Regions from separate parts of the Streptomyces sp. NBC_01803 genome, predicted to be linked through region 2. Evidence: predicted binding sites of a transcription regulator. Region 2 holds the regulator's gene; the other holds the start of a gene.
What was found. Region 2 encodes HspR, which represses chaperone genes until heat shock. Its sites were predicted from a motif close to TTGAGNNNNNNNNNCTCAA; they were not measured.
Positions count from the first base shown of each region.

Region 1: the regulator HspR is predicted to act here: its motif matches at 4,517-4,535, upstream of lon (endopeptidase La).

Region 1 is NZ_CP109073.1:1,394,246-1,402,605, forward strand. Features, by position in the region: gene OIE51_RS05780 (AlkA N-terminal domain-containing protein) at 1-1,479, opposite strand, end outside; gene OIE51_RS05785 (PPOX class F420-dependent oxidoreductase) at 1,540-2,007, opposite strand; gene lon (endopeptidase La) at 2,095-4,494, opposite strand; gene OIE51_RS05795 (helix-turn-helix domain-containing protein) at 4,929-5,846, opposite strand; gene OIE51_RS05800 (acyl-CoA dehydrogenase family protein) at 5,974-7,626, shown strand; gene OIE51_RS05805 (hypothetical protein) at 7,712-8,356, shown strand; gene OIE51_RS05810 (hypothetical protein) at 8,356-8,360, shown strand, end outside.
Region 2 is NZ_CP109073.1:2,971,025-2,979,384, reverse strand. Features, by position in the region: gene dnaK (molecular chaperone DnaK) at 1-408, shown strand, start outside; gene grpE (nucleotide exchange factor GrpE) at 405-1,106, shown strand; gene dnaJ (molecular chaperone DnaJ) at 1,149-2,351, shown strand; gene OIE51_RS13225 (heat shock protein transcriptional repressor HspR) at 2,358-2,807, shown strand; gene OIE51_RS13220 (phosphatase PAP2 family protein) at 2,827-3,459, opposite strand; gene OIE51_RS13215 (hypothetical protein) at 3,521-3,682, opposite strand; gene OIE51_RS13210 (trypsin-like serine peptidase) at 3,996-4,778, shown strand; gene clpB (ATP-dependent chaperone ClpB) at 4,934-7,558, shown strand; gene OIE51_RS13200 (YbjN domain-containing protein) at 7,681-8,280, shown strand; partial or broken gene OIE51_RS13195 (MTH1187 family thiamine-binding protein) at 8,277-8,360, shown strand, end outside.

The DNA.
Region 1 (8,360 bases), 1.6 Mb from region 2:
CGGGCCGGCCGGACCCGCCGGGCCGACCGCGTTCCACAGGTGGTGCAGCGCGTAGGAGCGCCAGGGGCGCCACGCCTGGGCCGCGTCGGCGGGCGCGCCGACGGCGCTCAGGCCCTGCCGGACGCCCGCGTCGCCCGTCAGGAAGACGTCGGGGTCGCCCAGGGCCCGCATCCGGACATAGCCGACCGTCCACGGGCCGATGCCGCGCAGCGCGAGCAGGGCGCGTTCCGCCTCGTCGCGGCGCACCCCGGGTCCGAGACCGACATCGCCGTCGGCGAGCGCGGCGCACAGGGTGCGGATCGTGCGGCGGCGGCTCTCCGGCATGCCGAGCTCGGTCAGCGGCGCCTCCGCCAGCGCGGTGGGCTCGGGGAAGACGTGGGTGAGCCCGCCGTCGGGCGCGGGCAGCGGCTTGCCGTACGCCGTGACCAGCTTCCCGGCCAGCGCGCGGGCGGCGGCCACGGTGACCTGCTGGCCGAGGACCGCGCGCACCGCCAGCTCCTCCGGGTCGGCCGCGCCCGGCGAGCGCATCCCGGGACGGGCGGCGACCAGCGGGCCGAGGAACGGATCGGCGCCGAGCCGTTCCGCCACGGCGTAGGGATCGGCGTCGAGGTCGAAGAGCCGCCGCGTCCGCTGCACGGCGGTCGTCAGGTCGCGCGGGTCCGTCAGCAGCAGCCGGCAGTCGAGCCAGCGGGCGCCCCGCGCGTCGGCGGACTCGGTCACCTCGGCCACGCCCGTGCCGTGCGGCAGGGCGAGCGAGCGGCGGTACGTCCGGGCGCCGGGCTCGCCCAGCATCTCCTCGATCCCGGCGATCGCGCGGCGCTGGAGGAAGTCGAAGACCTCGCGCGCCGCGTATGGCCCCCGGTACGCGAGCCGCAGCGGAACGCCGGCCGCCGGCACGGCGGCCGGGCCGCGGCCCCGGCGAGCCGACGCGGTGGCGCGCAGCTCGGTCGGGGTCAGGTCGTAGCCGGTCCGCACGGTGTCGTTGAACTGCCGGACGCTGGAGAAGCCGGACGCGAACGCGACCTCCGTGATCGGCAGGTCGGTCGTCTGGAGCAGCAGCCGGGCCGTGTGCGTACGCTGCGCCCGCGCCAGGGCGACCGGGCCGGCGCCCAGCTCAGCGGTGAGCTGCCGCCGCACCTGCCGGGCGCTGTACCCGAGCCGCCGGGCGAGCCCGGCGACGCCCTCGCGGTCCACCACACCGTCGGCGATCATCCGCATCGCCCGGCCCACCGCGTCCGCCCGGACGTTCCACTCGGCCGAGCCGGGCACCGCGTCCGGACGGCAGCGGCGGCAGGCCCGGAAACCCGCCGCCTGGGCGGCGGCGGCCGAAGGGAGGAAACGGATGTTCCGCCGCTTCGGCGTGATCGCCGGGCAGCTCGGCCGGCAGTAGATGCCGGTGGTCAGCACCGCGGTGAAGAACACCCCGTCGAAGCGCTCGTCCCGGCCGCGCACCGCCTCGTACCTGCTGTCATCGTCCATCACGCCGTCCAGTGTGCTGGGCGGGGAAGCCGGCCACTGGCGGAAATCGGACGCGACGGTTCACTTGTCGGCGAGCCGCGCCGGGAAGCCGCCGGTCGCGATCGGACCCCAGTGGTGGGGGGTGACGCGGATCAGGGACTTGCCCTGCCGGAGCATCGCGGCGCGGTACTCGCCCCAGTCGGGATGCTCGCCCGCGATGTTCCGGTAGTACTCGACGAGCGGCTCCAGCGCGTCCGGCACGTCCAGCACCTCGGCCGTACCGTCGATCTGCACCCAGGGGCCGTCCCAGTCGTCGGACAGGACGATGACGCTGACCTCGGCGTCACGCCGCGCGTTGTGGCTCTTGGCGCGCTCCGGGTACGTCGCGACGACGAGCCGTCCGTCGCCGTCGACGCCACAGGTCACGGGCGACCCCTGCGGGGAGCCGTCGGCGCGGCGGGTGAGGAGAATCGCCCGGTGGCGGGCGCGGACGAAGTCGAGCAGGCGCGGCATGTCGACGATCGACGTCCTCGCGATCGATGGACTCATGGCGCAGCACCCTACGCCCCCCACCGGGCTGGAGGAGGGCGGCGCGGTGGTGATCGCCACCGCGCCGCCCACCGCGCCGCCACGGGGTCAGGCCGCCGCGACGACCGCCTCCGTGCCGGCGGGCGTGAGGGCCAGCTCCAGCACCTGCCGGACGTCCGTGACCGGGTGGACGTCGAGCGTGGCCAGGATCTCCTTCGGCACGTCGTCCAGGTCCGGCTCGTTCCGCTGGGGGATGATCACGGTCGTCAGCCCCGCCCGGTGCGCGGCGAGCAGCTTCTGCTTCACGCCGCCGATCGGCAGCACCCGCCCGGTCAGCGACACCTCACCGGTCATCGCCACGTCGGGCCGCACCTGCCGACCGCTGAGCAGCGAGGCCAGCGCGGTCGTCATGGTGATGCCCGCGCTCGGGCCGTCCTTCGGCACCGCGCCCGCCGGGACGTGCAGGTGGACGCCGCGCTCCTTCAGGTCGCCGACCGGCAGCTCCAGCTCCGCGCCGCGCGAGCGCAGGTAGGACAGGGCGATCTGGCCGGACTCCTTCATCACGTCGCCGAGCTGACCGGTCAGGGTCAGGCCCGCGCCGCCCGTCTCCGGATCGGCCAGGGACGCCTCGATGAAGAGGACGTCGCCACCCGTGCCGGTGACCGCGAGGCCGGTCGCCACGCCCGGCACCGCCGTACGCCGCGCGGCCGGCTCCTGTGCCGCCTCCGGCGTGTGGTGCGGACGGCCGATCAGGTCCCGCAGGTTCTCCACGGTGACCGTGAACGGCAGCGCGACCTCCGCCAGCTCGGCGCGGGCCGCGACCTTGCGCAGGAGCTGGGCGATGGTGCGCTCCAGGCCCCGGACGCCCGCCTCCCTGGTGTACTCGCCGGCCAGCTTGCGCAGCACGCCGTCCTCGATGACGACCTCGTCGCCGCCCAGGCCCGCGCGGTCGAGCTGCCGGGGAACGAGGTGGCCGCGCGCGATGGTGACCTTCTCGTCCTCCGTGTAGCCGTCGAGCCGCACCAGCTCCATGCGGTCGAGCAGCGGCTGCGGGATGGCCTCCAGCACGTTCGCCGTGGCGAGGAACACCACGTCGGACAGGTCGAGCTCGACCTCCAGGTAGTGGTCGCGGAAGGTGTGGTTCTGCGCCGGATCCAGCACTTCCAGCAGGGCGGCGGCCGGGTCGCCCCGGTAGTCGCTGCCGACCTTGTCGATCTCGTCCAGCAGCACGACCGGGTTCATCGAGCCGGCCTCCTTGATGGCCCGCACGATCCGGCCGGGCAGCGCGCCGACGTACGTGCGCCGGTGGCCGCGGATCTCGGCCTCGTCGCGCACGCCGCCGAGGGAGACGCGGACGAACGCGCGGTCCATCGCCCGCGCCACGGACTCCCCGAGGCTCGTCTTGCCGACCCCGGGCGGCCCGACGAGAGCCAGCACCGCGCCGCCGCGCCGACCGCCGATGACGCCCATGCCCCGGTCACCGCGCCGCTTGCGCACGGCCAGGTACTCGGTGATCCGCGCCTTCACGTCCTCCAGGCCCGCGTGGTCGGCGTCGAGGACAGCCTTGGCGCCGGGAATGTCGTAGGAGTCCTCGGTGCGGGTGCTCCACGGCAGTTCGAGAACGGTGTCGAGCCAGGTGCGGATCCAGCTCCCCTCCGGGCTGGCGTCGGAGGACCGCTCCAGCTTGTCGACCTCCTTCAGGGCCGCCTCGCGCACCTTCTCCGGCAGGTCGGCGGCCTCGACGCGGGCCCGGTAGTCCTGGCCCTCGTCGGCGGCGTCACCGTTCAGCTCGGCCAGCTCCTTGCGCACGGCGTCGAGCTGGCGGCGGAGCAGGAACTCGCGCTGCTGCTTCTCCACACCGTCCTGCACGTCCTTGGCGATGGTCTCGGCGACGTCCTCCTCCGCGAGGTGGTCACTCAGCAGCCTCACCGCGAGCCGCAGGCGTGCCACGGGGTCGGTGGTCTCCAGCAGCGACACGCGCTGCTCGGCGGTCAGGAAGGGGAGGTACCCGGCGTTGTCCGCCAGGAGGCCCACTTCCTCTATCTGCTGCACCCGGTCCACGATCTGCCAGGCACCGCGCTTGCGGAGCCAGCTGGTGGTGAGCGCCTTGTACTCCTTGATCAGCTCGGCGACCGCGCCGGGCAGCGGGCTGGGCACGGTCTCCTCGACCGGCGTTCCCTCCACCCACAGCGCGGCGCCGGGCCCGGTGGTCCCGGAGCCGATGCGGACGCGCCGCAGACCACGGACGAGGGCGCCGGGGTCACCGGCGGCCAGCCGCCCGACCTGCTCGACGCGGCCCAGCACGCCGAAGTCGGCGTAGGCCCCGTCCACGCGCGGCACGAGCAGCACGCGGGGCTTCTCCCCGCGCGGCGCGGCAGCCTGCGCCGCCTCGACCGCGGCCCGCACCTCGGAGTCGGAGAGCTCCAGCGGGACCACCATCCCCGGCAGCACCACCTCGTCGTCGAGTGGCAGCACCGGCAGGGTGAGTACATCGAACGATGAAGTCATGACCTCTCCTCAGGCAGGCAAATTGAGCTTCATCGACTCAATGCCGAGAGGGGGCGGGATGTTCCCGACGCTCCGCGCCGTTCGCTGTCAGCGATCAGCACCAGGGGGGGATCGGTCGGTACAGCGCGGCGGAGCCCCCGGATAGTCCCGGCGCGCGGACGAACGCCCCCGCCCCGGAGCACGGATACGCGCCGCACCCGACGGCCGACGGCCGAGGGCCCAGGGCCTGCTGGCCAACCGGCCGACCGGCCGACCGGCGACGGGCAAGGCGGTACGGCGGGGCACGCGGTGGGCGGCCGTCGCCGTGCGGATGGAGGCGTCCCGCCCACCGTGGACGAGCGGACGCGGGGCCCCGGCCGCCACCAGCCGGCGCGGCCCCTCAACGGCGGCGACGACCCAGGCGGGTGCCCGGCCCGCGGCAGGCCCGAGGAGGGCTACATGTCGCGGCGCAGGCGGTACAGGAAGTCGCGGGTGGCGGTCGGGGCCTCGGCCTCCACCACCAGGCGGTTCATCATGTGGCGGTACTGCTCGATCTCGGCGGCCTTGTCCGGGTACACACCGCCGGTGAGCTGTTCCAGGTACACCACGTCGGGCAGCTCCCCGCCCGGGGGCCGCAGGAGCGTGATCGGGCCGCAGATCGCCGCGTAGCCGCCGACCGTGAACGGGACGACCTGGATCGTCACGTGCGGCAGCTCGGACACGTTCAGCAGGTGGTCGAGCTGCCGCCGCATCAGACCGGCGTCGCCCATCGAGCGCCGCAGCGCCGCCTCGTCGATCACCACCCACAGGTGCGGCGGCTGCGGCCGGCGCAGAATCCGCTGCCGCGCCATGCGCAGCGCGACGCGGCGCTCGATCCGGTCGTGCGTGTCGTCGGGGCCGAGCAGCAGCAGCGCGCGGGCGTACTCCTCGGTCTGGAGCAGCCCGGGGACGAACTGGAGCTCGTAGCCCCGGATGACGACGGCGGTCTGCTCCAGGCCCAAGTAGACGTTGAGCCAGCTCGGCACCACATCGTGGTAGACGTGCCACCAGCCGGGGGCGTTGGACTGCCGGGCCAGCGCCAGGAGCGTGGCGCGCTCGGACTCGTCGGTGACGTCGTAGAGCGTCAGCAGGTCCGCGACATCGCGGGTCTTGAAACCGGTCCGGCCCATCTCCAGGCGGCTGATCTTGGAGTGCGACGCCCGGATACGGTGTCCGGCCTCGGCGCCGGTGATGCCGCGGGCTTCCCGCAGCCGGCGCAGCCGCGCGCCGAGGATCATGCGCGGGACGGTCGGGCCGCTCTGCTGGAGGTCGAGGCCGCGCGTCGATCTGGACCCGGTCCCGACGGCATCGTTCACGCTCAGATTCAGGCCCATGCACGCTCCCCTGCCGCCACTGAGACCGCCCAAACTCTACTAGATCCCTTTCCCCCGCCATCAGTTCGGACAACACCCGTTGAGCCGGGGGCTGGTCTCCTGGCGCCGACCCTCCTACCGTAGCGGTATGACCCCCAGCACCCACTCGGTGACCAACCAGGTTCCGCCCCTGGTCGATTACGACGTCTTCGCCCAGGACACCGCCCTGTCCGAGGCGTTCGCCCGGCACGTCGGCGCCGACGTCGCCGCCGAGGCGACCGCCGAGCTGAGCGCGCTGGGCCGAGCCGCGGGGTCGGCGGAGGTACAGGAATGGGGTGCGCTGGCGAACGCGCACCCGCCGGTGCTGCGCACCCACGACCGCTACGGCCACCGGATCGACGAGGTCGACTTCCACCCGGCCTATCACCGGCTGCTGGACCGGGCCGTCGCGGCCGGGCTGACGGACGCCTGGTCACACCCGCACGGGCAGCTCCGGCGCGCCGCCGGCTTCCTGGTGTGGAGTCAGGCCGAGGCCGGGCACGGCTGCCCGGTGTCGATGACGCACGCGGCCGTGCCCGCGCTGCGCCACGAGCCGGAGCTGGCCCGGCAGTGGGAGCCGCTGCTGACCTCGCGGATCTACGACGAGGGCCTGCGGGCGCCGGCCGGCAAGGCGGGAGTGCTGGCCGGGATGGGCATGACGGAGAAGCAGGGCGGCTCGGACGTCCGGGCCAACACCACGCGCGCCGAGCCACTGGCGGAGCCGGGGACGTACGCGCTGACGGGCCACAAGTGGTTCTGCTCCGCCCCGATGTCGGACGTGTTCCTGGTGCTGGCCCAGGCGCCGGGCGGGCTGACGTGCTTCCTGCTGCCCCGGGTGCTGCCGGACGGCGACCGGAACACGTTCCGCGTCCAGCGGCTGAAGGACAAGCTGGGCAACCGGTCGAACGCCTCCGCCGAGATCGAGTTCGACGGCACGACCACCGCCTGGCGGGTGGGCGAGGAGGGGCGCGGTGTCCCGACGATCCTGGAGATGGTCAGCGCGACGCGGCTGGACTGCGTGACGGGCTCGGCCGCGATCATGCGGCAGGCCGTGGCGCAGGCGACGCACCACGCCGCGTACCGCGAGGCGTTCGGCGGACGGCTGATCGACAAGCCACTGATGCGGAACGTCCTGGCGGATCTGGCGCTGGAGTCCGAGGCCGCGACCGTGCTCGCGATGCGGCTGGCGGCGGCGTGCGACGACGCCGCGCGGGGCAGCGCGCCGGAGCGGCAGCTGCTGCGGCTGGCGCTGCCCGCCGCGAAGTACTGGGTGACCAAGCGCTGCACCTGGCTGGCCGCCGAGGCCCTGGAGTGCCTGGGCGGCAACGGCTATGTCGAGGAGTCCGGCATGCCCCGGCTGCTGCGCGAGGCCCCGGTCAACTCGATCTGGGAGGGCTCGGGCAATGTGCAGGCGCTGGACGTGCTGCGCGCCCTGCGCCGCGAGCCCGGCGCGCTGAACGCCTTCTTCGCCGAGGTCGGCAAGGCGGCCGGTGGGGACGACCGGCTGGACGCCGCCATCAAGGGGCTGCTGGGCGAGCTGTCGGATCTGGAGGGGATCGAGGCACGGGCGCGCCGTCTGGTGGAGCGGCTGGCGCTGGTGCTCCAGGGCGCGCTGCTCGTGCGGTACGCGCCGTCGGCCGTGGCGGACGCGTTCTGCGCGTCGCGGCTGGGCGGGGATTGGGGCGGGGCGTTCGGGACCCTGCCGCACGGCGCTGACCTGGGCAGCATCGTGACGCGGGCCCGGCCCATCAACGTCGCGTAACGCCTTGGGGTTTGGGGTCCGTTCGCCGGGTTACGCGATGTCGTGACAAACCTCGCACGAGCGCATCTCTGCGAAAGGGGAAGTCGTGACCCTAGCGATCATCATCCTGGCCGTGGCGGTTCTCGGCGTCGTCGGACTGCTCGTCGCCATGCCGCGGGTCGGCGTCGGCAACGGGCGGCTCCAGCGCCGTTTCGGACCGGAGTACGACCGGACCCTGGCCCAGCACGACGGCGACGCCAAGGCGGCGAAGAAGGAGCTGTCCGACCGGCTCCGGCGGCACGGCGGCCTCCGCGAACGCCCGCTGGCGGCCGACGAACGCGAACAGTACGAAATCAAGTGGACGCGGGTCCAGGAGCGATTCGTGGACTCGCCCAGCGCGGCGGTGATCGAGGCCGACCACCTGCTGACCCGGCTCGTCCACGACCGCGGCTTCCCCTCCGACTCGCACGACGACCAGGTCGCCGCGCTGTCGGTGCGCCACCCGCGTCTCGTCGACGGATACCGGCGGGTGCACGCCCTGGCCGGCCGGGGCGCGGCGGGCGGCACGAACACGGAGGAGCTGCGCGAGACCGTGCTGCGGGCCCGCGACCTGTTCCGCGAGCTGCTGACGACCGGTCCCGAACGAAGCGGCGGGCACTCGGCCGCGTCCGACGGGAACGGGCGCACCCGGCGCCTGCGCGTCCCGGGCGCCCTGCGGCACGCGGGCACCACGACGAAGGGCGGCGTGTGATGGC
Region 2 (8,360 bases):
GAGCGGATGATGCGCGACGCCGAGCAGTACGCGGACGAGGACGCCCGTCGCCGGGAGGCCGCCGAGACGCGCAACCAGGCCGAGCAGCTCGTCTACTCCACGGAGAACTTCATCAAGGAGAACTCCGAGAAGGTCCCCAGCGAGGTGAAGACCGAGGTCGAGGCCGCCATCGCCGACCTGAAGGAGAAGCTGAAGGGCGAGGACACCGCGGCGATCCGCGAGGCGTCCGAGAAGGTCGCGGCCACCAGCCAGAAGCTGGGACAGGCGATGTACGCCGACGCCCAGGCGGCCCAGGCGGCCGGCGACTCCGCACCCGGCGGTACCGAGAGCGCCGCCCCCGGCGCCGATGAGGACGTCGTGGACGCCGAGATCGTGGACGACGACAAGCCGAAGGGCGGTGCGGCGTGACTCAGGACCCGCAGGGCTTCGACAAGGAGCCCGAGGTCCCCGACGCCGAGGCGACGACCCCCGAAGTGCCCGCCGAGTCTTCCGTCTCCGACGAGCTCGGCGGGGGCGCCGCCCCCTCCGGGGACGGCGCCGCCGAGTCGACGGCGTCGCAGGACCCCAAGGACGCGAAGGACCGCCAGGACATCGCTCTGACGGCCCAGCTCGACCAGGCCCGCTCGGCGCTGAGCGAGCGCACCCAGGATCTCCAGCGGCTCCAGGCGGAGTTCCAGAACTACCGCCGCCGGGTCGAGCGGGACCGGATCGCGGTCAAGGAGATGGCCGTGGCCAATCTCCTGACCGAGCTGCTGCCGGTGCTCGACGACATCGGCCGCGCCCGGGACCACGGGGAGTTGGTCGGCGGCTTCAAACAGGTCGCCGAGTCGCTGGAGACGGTCGCCGCGAAGATGGGGCTGATGCAGTTCGGCAAGGAGGGCGAGCCTTTTGACCCGATGGTGCACGAGGCCCTGATGCACAGCTACTCGCCGGATGTCACCGAGACGACGTGCGTGCAGATCCTCCAGCCTGGGTACCGCATCGGCGAGCGCACGATCCGGCCCGCCCGGGTCGGCGTCGCCGAGCCGCAGCCGGGCAAGCCGGCCGACCAGCAGGACGAGAGCGCATCCGAGAAGGACGACGGCGGTGGCCCGGACGAGGGCTGACGTGACGGGAGACCCGAGTCAGCGGAAGGAGGGGCGCCGGGGATGAGCACCAAGGACTTCATCGAGAAGGACTACTACAAGGTCCTCGGCGTTCCGAAGGACGCGACCGAGGCGGAGATCAAGAAGGCGTACCGCAAGCTCGCCCGGGAGAACCACCCGGACGCGAACAAGGGGGACGCCAGGGCCGAGGACCGCTTCAAGAGCGTCTCCGAGGCATATGACGTGCTCGGCGACGCCCGGCGGCGCAAGGAGTACGACGAGGCCCGCGCCCTCTTCGGGAACGGCGGTTTCCGGCCGGGGCCCGGCGCGGGCGGGCAGTTCAACTTCGACTTGGGTGATCTCTTCGGCGGCGGTGCGCAGCCCGGGGGGCCCGGCGGGCCCTCCGGGCCCGGCGCCCCCGGGGCCGGCGGCTTCGGTGGCGGTCTGGGGGACGTCTTCGGCGGCCTGTTCAACCGGCCGGGCCCGGGTGCGCGCACGCAGCCCCGGCGCGGCCAGGACATCGAGTCCGAGGTGACGCTCAGCTTCACCGAGGCGGTGGCCGGGGCGACCGTTCCGCTGCGGATGTCGTCCAGCGCGGCCTGCAAGGCGTGCTCCGGGACCGGCGACAAGAACGGCACGCCGCGGGTGTGCCCGACCTGCGTCGGCACCGGGCAGGTCAGCCGGGGCGGCGGGGGCGGCTTCTCGCTCACCGACCCCTGTGTGGACTGCCGGGGCCGGGGGCTGATCGCGCAGGACCCCTGCCCCGTGTGCCGGGGCAGCGGCCGGGCGACCAGCTCGCGCACCATGCAGGTCCGCATCCCGGCCGGCGTGGACGACGGGCAGCGCATCCGGCTGCGCGGCAAGGGCGCGCCGGGCGAGCGCGGCGGGCCCAACGGCGACCTGTACGTCGTGGTGCACGTCGACGAGCACCCGGTCTTCGGCCGTCGTGGCGACAATCTGACCATCGCCGTGCCGGTGACCTTTCCGGAGGCCGCGCTCGGTGCTGAGATCAGGGTGCCGACGCTGAGCGGCCCGCCCGTCACGCTCAAGCTGCCGCCGGGCACGCCCGGCGGACGCACGATGCGCGCGCGCGGCAAGGGCGCGGTCCGCAAGGACGGCACCCGGGGCGATCTGCTGGTCACCATCGAGGTGGCCGTGCCGCGCGAGCTGGGCGACGAGGCGCGGAAGGCCCTTGAGGAATACCGCGCCGCGGTGGAGGGCGAGGATCCTCGGGCAGGGCTGTTCGAGGCCGCGAAGGGAGAGTAACGAGAGATGGACGGCCGGAACGGACACAGCAACCCCTATGAACTGACCGACGAGTCTCCGGTGTACGTCATCTCGGTAGCGGCACAGCTCTCCGGACTGCACCCGCAGACGCTGCGCCAGTACGACCGGCTGGGCCTGGTCTCCCCGGACCGTACCGCCGGCCGCGGCCGGCGGTACTCGGCGCGGGACATCCGGCTGCTGCGCGAGGTGCAGCGGCTGTCCCAGGTCGAGGGCATCAACCTGGCCGGCATCAAGCGGATCATCGAGCTGGAGAAGCAGGTCGCAGCCCTCCAGGCCGCGGTGGCCGACCTCCAGCAGGCGGTGGAGGGCGCCGCCAGCGCGATGCGCCAGCGCGAGGCCCAGGTGCACGCCTCCTACCGCCGCGATCTGGTCCCGTACCAGGACGTCCGCCACTCGGCGGCGATCGTCGTCTGGCGTCCGGACCGCCGGGGCTGACCCCCGCGCGGGCCCGCGTTCACTCCCGGGTCCGGCCCAGGGCGCGGGCCAGCGGAGGCAGGAACGCGCAGCACAGGGCGGTGGCGAACAGCCAGCCACCCACGATGTCGGTCGGCCAGTGCACCCCCAGATAGACGCGGCTGACGCCGACCGCCACCGCCCACACGGCGGGAACGCCGATCGCCAGCGCGCGGGTGACGGTGCGGTGGCAGTAGGGCAGCAGCGCGGCGGCCAGGCCGATCGCGGTGAGCGCCGAGGTGGTGGCGTGGCCCGACGGCAGCGCGTCACCGTTGACGTGCCGCGTCCAGTCCTCGGCCGGCGGCCTGGCCCGGTCCACGGCGGTGACCAGGGCGTAGCGCAGCCACTGGGCCAGCACCAGCGCCCCCAGGCCCGCGAGCGCGCCCAGCCACCACCGGCGTGGTGCCGCCAGGGCGCCCGCGAGGGCGGCCAGCAGGTGCGGCAGGCCCCGGCTCCCGCTGTCGGTGATGACCGTGAAGACATCGACCCAGCCCGGTGTGCGGTGCTCCAGCGCCCAGTCGTGCGCGGCGGTGTCCACCCCGAACGGGCTGTCGCCCCGGAGAGTGACCACCGCGACCAGCACGGCCAGCAGGATGGCGGCGGCCGAGGCGGCGAGGTAGCGGCGCGGCGGCATGCTGAGCAACTCTAGCCGCAGCCCCCGCCGTCCCGGCGTCCCGGCCGCGCCGGGGTGGCGGTTACGCGGCGGACCACCTCAGCTCGACATCGCTCGCTCTCACATAGCCGACACGGTGGCCGAGCTGGATCTGGTGAAACGTCTCGCCGCGCACCACGGTGTGCGGAGCCGGGTCGAAGGTGACGGCCCGGTAGTACGCGCTGTCCGTGCGCGGGCCGACCACGTACTCCTGGTCCGCCGGGAGGTGGAGGACAGCGGCGAGACGGCGGCCCGGACCGGGATGTCCGCCTGATCGGCGGCGGCCTCGGCCAGGGTGCGCGAAGAGGCGGGCGACGCGGGCGCCGCCCGGCCGGGCCGGGGTTCGCCGCGCCGCGCCGGGCTGCCTGCCGTGCGGCACAGGTCCACACCGATGGCGAACTCCCTTGCTTCGCCGGATCTTTACCACCCTCATGGCCCTCGTCAACGCGGGCGCGCGCCACACTCGTTCGGCGGACGGTGACTGGACATGCCCGATCGGTGATCACAGGGTTGTCCCTATGCGAATCGCCCGACTGCCGATACCCGCCGCCGTCGCCGCCGTGCTGCTGGTGGTCGCCGCGCCGCCCGCCGTGGCCGCCGAGCCGTGGCGGGACGGCGCCATCCCTACCGTGGGCAAGCTGATCTGGGACGCGGGCGGCGGTCGGCTCGGGCTCTGTTCGGGGGCCGTCGTGGACGCCCCGAACGGCAGCGTGGTCGCCACCGCCGCGCACTGCGCGCGCACCCGCGAGCAGCCGGAGCCGCCGCCGGAGGTGTGGTTCGTGCCCGGCTACGACCATGCCCGGGACACCTGGCGCGAGGACGGCTGGCGGGTCGCGTCGTTCCACACGCCGGAGGGCTGGGACGTCGCCCGCGACACGGCCGAGATCCTGCCGCACGACTACGCCTTCCTCACCCTCGCCGAGAAGGACGGGCGCACGGTCCAGGAGGCGCACGGCGCCAACCGGCTCGCGTTCGAGCCCCTGAAGGAGGGGGAGTGGGTCGCCGCGCTGGGGTACCCGGCGGCGGCGCCGTACGACGGCGAGTCGCTGCGGTACTGCGCGGGCGGGACCGATGTGCTGACCGAGGGCGAGGCGCAGGAGCCGAACCTCGGTGGGCTGCTGCTGGACGACTGCGACATGACCGCCGGATCGAGCGGCGGGCCCTGGCTGCGGGACTACGACCGGGCCACCGAGTCGGGCACGCTGGTGGCCGTGATGTCGGTGGGCAGCGGCGAGGGACAGGTGGTCGGCCGGCCGTTCCCGGAGGCCGCGCGGGAGCTGCTCGCCGCGGCGGGGGCGTAGTCGGCCGGCGGATCGTCAGCGCGGTCACGAGCGGCGATATCAGGGCCGGAGAGCTCCACCGAAAGCGGCTTGAGTGGAATAGACTCAACTTATCGTACGTTGGATCTAGCAGGCTTAGCTTTTCAAGATCATATGCTCATGGAGGAGACGGCCCAGTGAACGCCGAGCTGACCAACAGGAGCCGGGACGCGATCAGCGCGGCCAACGACCGCGCCCTGACCGGCGGCCACCCCGACATCACCCCCGCGCACCTGCTGCTGGCCCTGCTCTCCGGCCAGGACAACGAGAACGTGCGGGACCTGCTCGCGGCCGTCGGCGCCGACCAGGCCGCGCTGCGCTCCGGCGCCGAGCGGCTGCTCGCGGCGCTGCCCAGCGTGCAGGGCGCGTCCGTCGCCAAGCCGCAGCCCGACCGCGAGCTGCTGGCCGTGCTCGCCGACGCCGCCCGGCGCGCCAAGGAGCTGGGCGACGCCTATGTCTCCACCGAGCACCTGCTGATCGGGCTGGCCGCCAAGGGCGGGCGGGCCGGCGATCTGCTCACCGGCCAGGGCGCCGCCGACCGCAAGCTGCTGGACGCCTTCCAGGCGAGCCGCGGCGAGCAGCGCGTCACCACGGCCGACCCCGAGGGCGTCTACAAGGCGCTGGAGAAGTTCGGCACGGACTTCACGGCGGCGGCCCGCGAGGGTCGGCTCGACCCGGTGATCGGCCGGGACCACGAGATCCGGCGCGTGGTGCAGGTGCTCTCCCGCCGCACCAAGAACAACCCCGTTCTCATCGGCGAGCCCGGCGTCGGCAAGACCGCCGTGGTGGAGGGCCTGGCCCAGCGCATCGTCAAGGGCGACGTTCCCGAGTCGCTGAAGAACAAGCGGCTCGTCTCGCTGGACCTCGGCGCCATGGTCGCCGGGGCGAAGTACCGGGGCGAGTTCGAGGAGCGGCTGAAGGCCGTGCTGGGCGAGATCAAGGACAGCGGCGGCCAGATCATCACGTTCATCGACGAGCTGCACACGGTCGTCGGCGCGGGCGCCGGCGGCGACTCGGCCATGGACGCGGGGAACATGCTCAAGCCCATGCTGGCCCGCGGCGAGCTGCGCATGGTCGGCGCGACGACGCTGGACGAGTACCGCGAGCGGATCGAGAAGGACGCCGCCCTGGAGCGCCGCTTCCAGCAGGTGCTGGTCGCCGAGCCCAGCGTCGAGGACACCATCGCGATCCTGCGCGGCCTCAAGGGCCGGTACGAGGCGCACCACAAGGTGCAGATCGCCGACGCCTCCCTGGTGGCCGCCGCGGCGCTCTCCGACCGGTACATCACCTCCCGCTTCCTGCCGGACAAGGCCATCGACCTGGTGGACGAGGCCGCCTCGCGGCTGCGGATGGAGATCGACTCCTCGCCCGTGGAGATCGACGAGCTCCAGCGCTCCGTCGACCGGCTGAAGATGGAGGAGATGGCGCTCGTCAACGAGTCCGACGCCTCCTCCCAGGAGCGGCTGGCCCGGCTGCGGCGCGAGCTGGCCGACCGTGAGGAGGAGCTGCGGGGCCTCACCGCCCGCTGGGAGAAGGAGAAGCAGAGCCTGAACCGGGTCGGTGAGCTGAAGGAGCGGCTGGACGAGCAGCGCGGCCTGGCCGAACGCGCCCAGCGCGACGGCGACTTCGAGACCGCCTCCAAGCTGCTCTACGGCGAGATCCCGGCCCTGGAGCGGGAGCTGGCCGCCGCCTCCGAGGCCGAGCAGGAGGCCGCGGCCACCACCATGGTCAAGGAGGAGGTCGGCCCGGACGACATCGCGGACGTGGTGTCCTCCTGGACCGGCATCCCGGCCGGGCGGCTGCTGGAGGGCGAGACCGAGAAGCTGCTGCGCATGGAGGAGGGGCTCGGCAAGCGGCTGATCGGCCAGACCGAGGCCGTGCGGGCCGTCTCGGACGCGGTGCGCCGCAGCCGGGCCGGCGTCGCGGACCCGGACCGGCCCACCGGCTCCTTCCTCTTCCTGGGCCCGACCGGCGTGGGCAAGACGGAGCTGGCCAAGGCGCTGGCGGACTTCCTCTTCGACGACGAGCGGGCCATGGTCCGCATCGACATGAGCGAGTATGGCGAGAAGCACTCGGTGGCCCGGCTCGTCGGCGCGCCCCCCGGCTATGTGGGGTACGAGGAGGGCGGCCAGCTCACCGAGGCGGTGCGGCGGCGCCCGTACACGGTGGTCCTGCTGGACGAGGTGGAGAAGGCGCACCACGAGGTCTTCGACATCCTGCTCCAGGTGCTGGACGACGGACGGCTGACGGACGGCCAGGGCCGGACGGTCGACTTCCGCAACACCATCCTCATCCTCACCTCCAACCTCGGCAGCCAGCACCTGGTTGACGCTCTCTCCTCGCCCGGCCTCGGGCAGGAGGGGCTCATGAAGGCCGCCGACCGGCGCGAGGAGGTGCTGGCGGCGGTGCGGGCCGCGTTCCGGCCCGAGTTCCTCAACCGGCTGGACGACATCGTGATCTTCGGCGCGCTCGGCGGCGAGGAGCTGGGCCGCATCGCGCGGCTCCAGATCGACTCGCTCCAACGGCGGCTGGCCGACCGGCGGCTCACCCTCGACGTCACCCAGCTCGCCCTCGGCTGGCTGGCCGACGAGGGGAACGACCCGGCGTACGGCGCCCGCCCGCTGCGGCGGCTGGTGCAGACCGCGATCGGGGACCCGCTGGCCCGGAAGATCCTCGGCGGCGAGGTGCGGGACGGCGACACCGTCCGGGTGGACGTGGCGCTGGACGGCGGGCTGACGATCGAGGCCGTGCGCCCGGCCTGACCCTGCCCCCCGGCTGTCCCGATCCCGATCCGATCCCATACCGGCTGCGGTCCGATGATGTGCCCGGAGCCGGTATGGGGGAGGATGGGGAAAGCCCGCAGTCGTAGGAAGGGACTCATCCCGTGTCTGTCGATCCGTCCGCGATCCCGAGCTTCGGAGGTCCGCCGGACAAGCAGAAGAGCGCGCCGCAGGCCAAGAAGCCCACCGGGCCCATCATGCCGAACCCGGACCTGATCAAGCAGCTCCTGGACCGGATGAAGGTGAAGTACGTCCTGGACAAGGAGGGCGACGTCGTCGCCCCCTGGAAGAACTTCCGGGTCTACTTCATGTTCCGCGGCGAGGAACGGCAGCGGATGCTGATCGTGCGGACGTTCTACAGCCACCCGCACAGCATCGACGACAAGCCGCGGCTGCTGGAGAGCGTCGACGAGTGGAACCACTCGTCCTTGTGGCCCAAGGTCTACACCCACACCCAGGACGACGGTGTCGTCCGGATGGTCGGGGACTTCCACTTGCTGCTCGGGGCCGGGGTCGCGTTCGACCACTTCGTGGCGAGCCTGGTGAGCTGGGTGCGCGCGGCCGGCGAGTTCGACAAGTGGATCGTGGAGCGCCTCGGCCTGGCCAAGGACGTCGAGGAGTCCGCGGACGCCGACGCGGACGGTGACAGCGGCGGGAGCGGGAACGCCGGGGCCCCGGGTGCCCCCGGGGAGGACGGCGCGTGATCATCGCGTTCTCCGTGACGCCCATCGGCACCGGCGAGGATGTGGGCGAGGAGGTCGCCGAGGCCGTGCGCGTGGTCCGC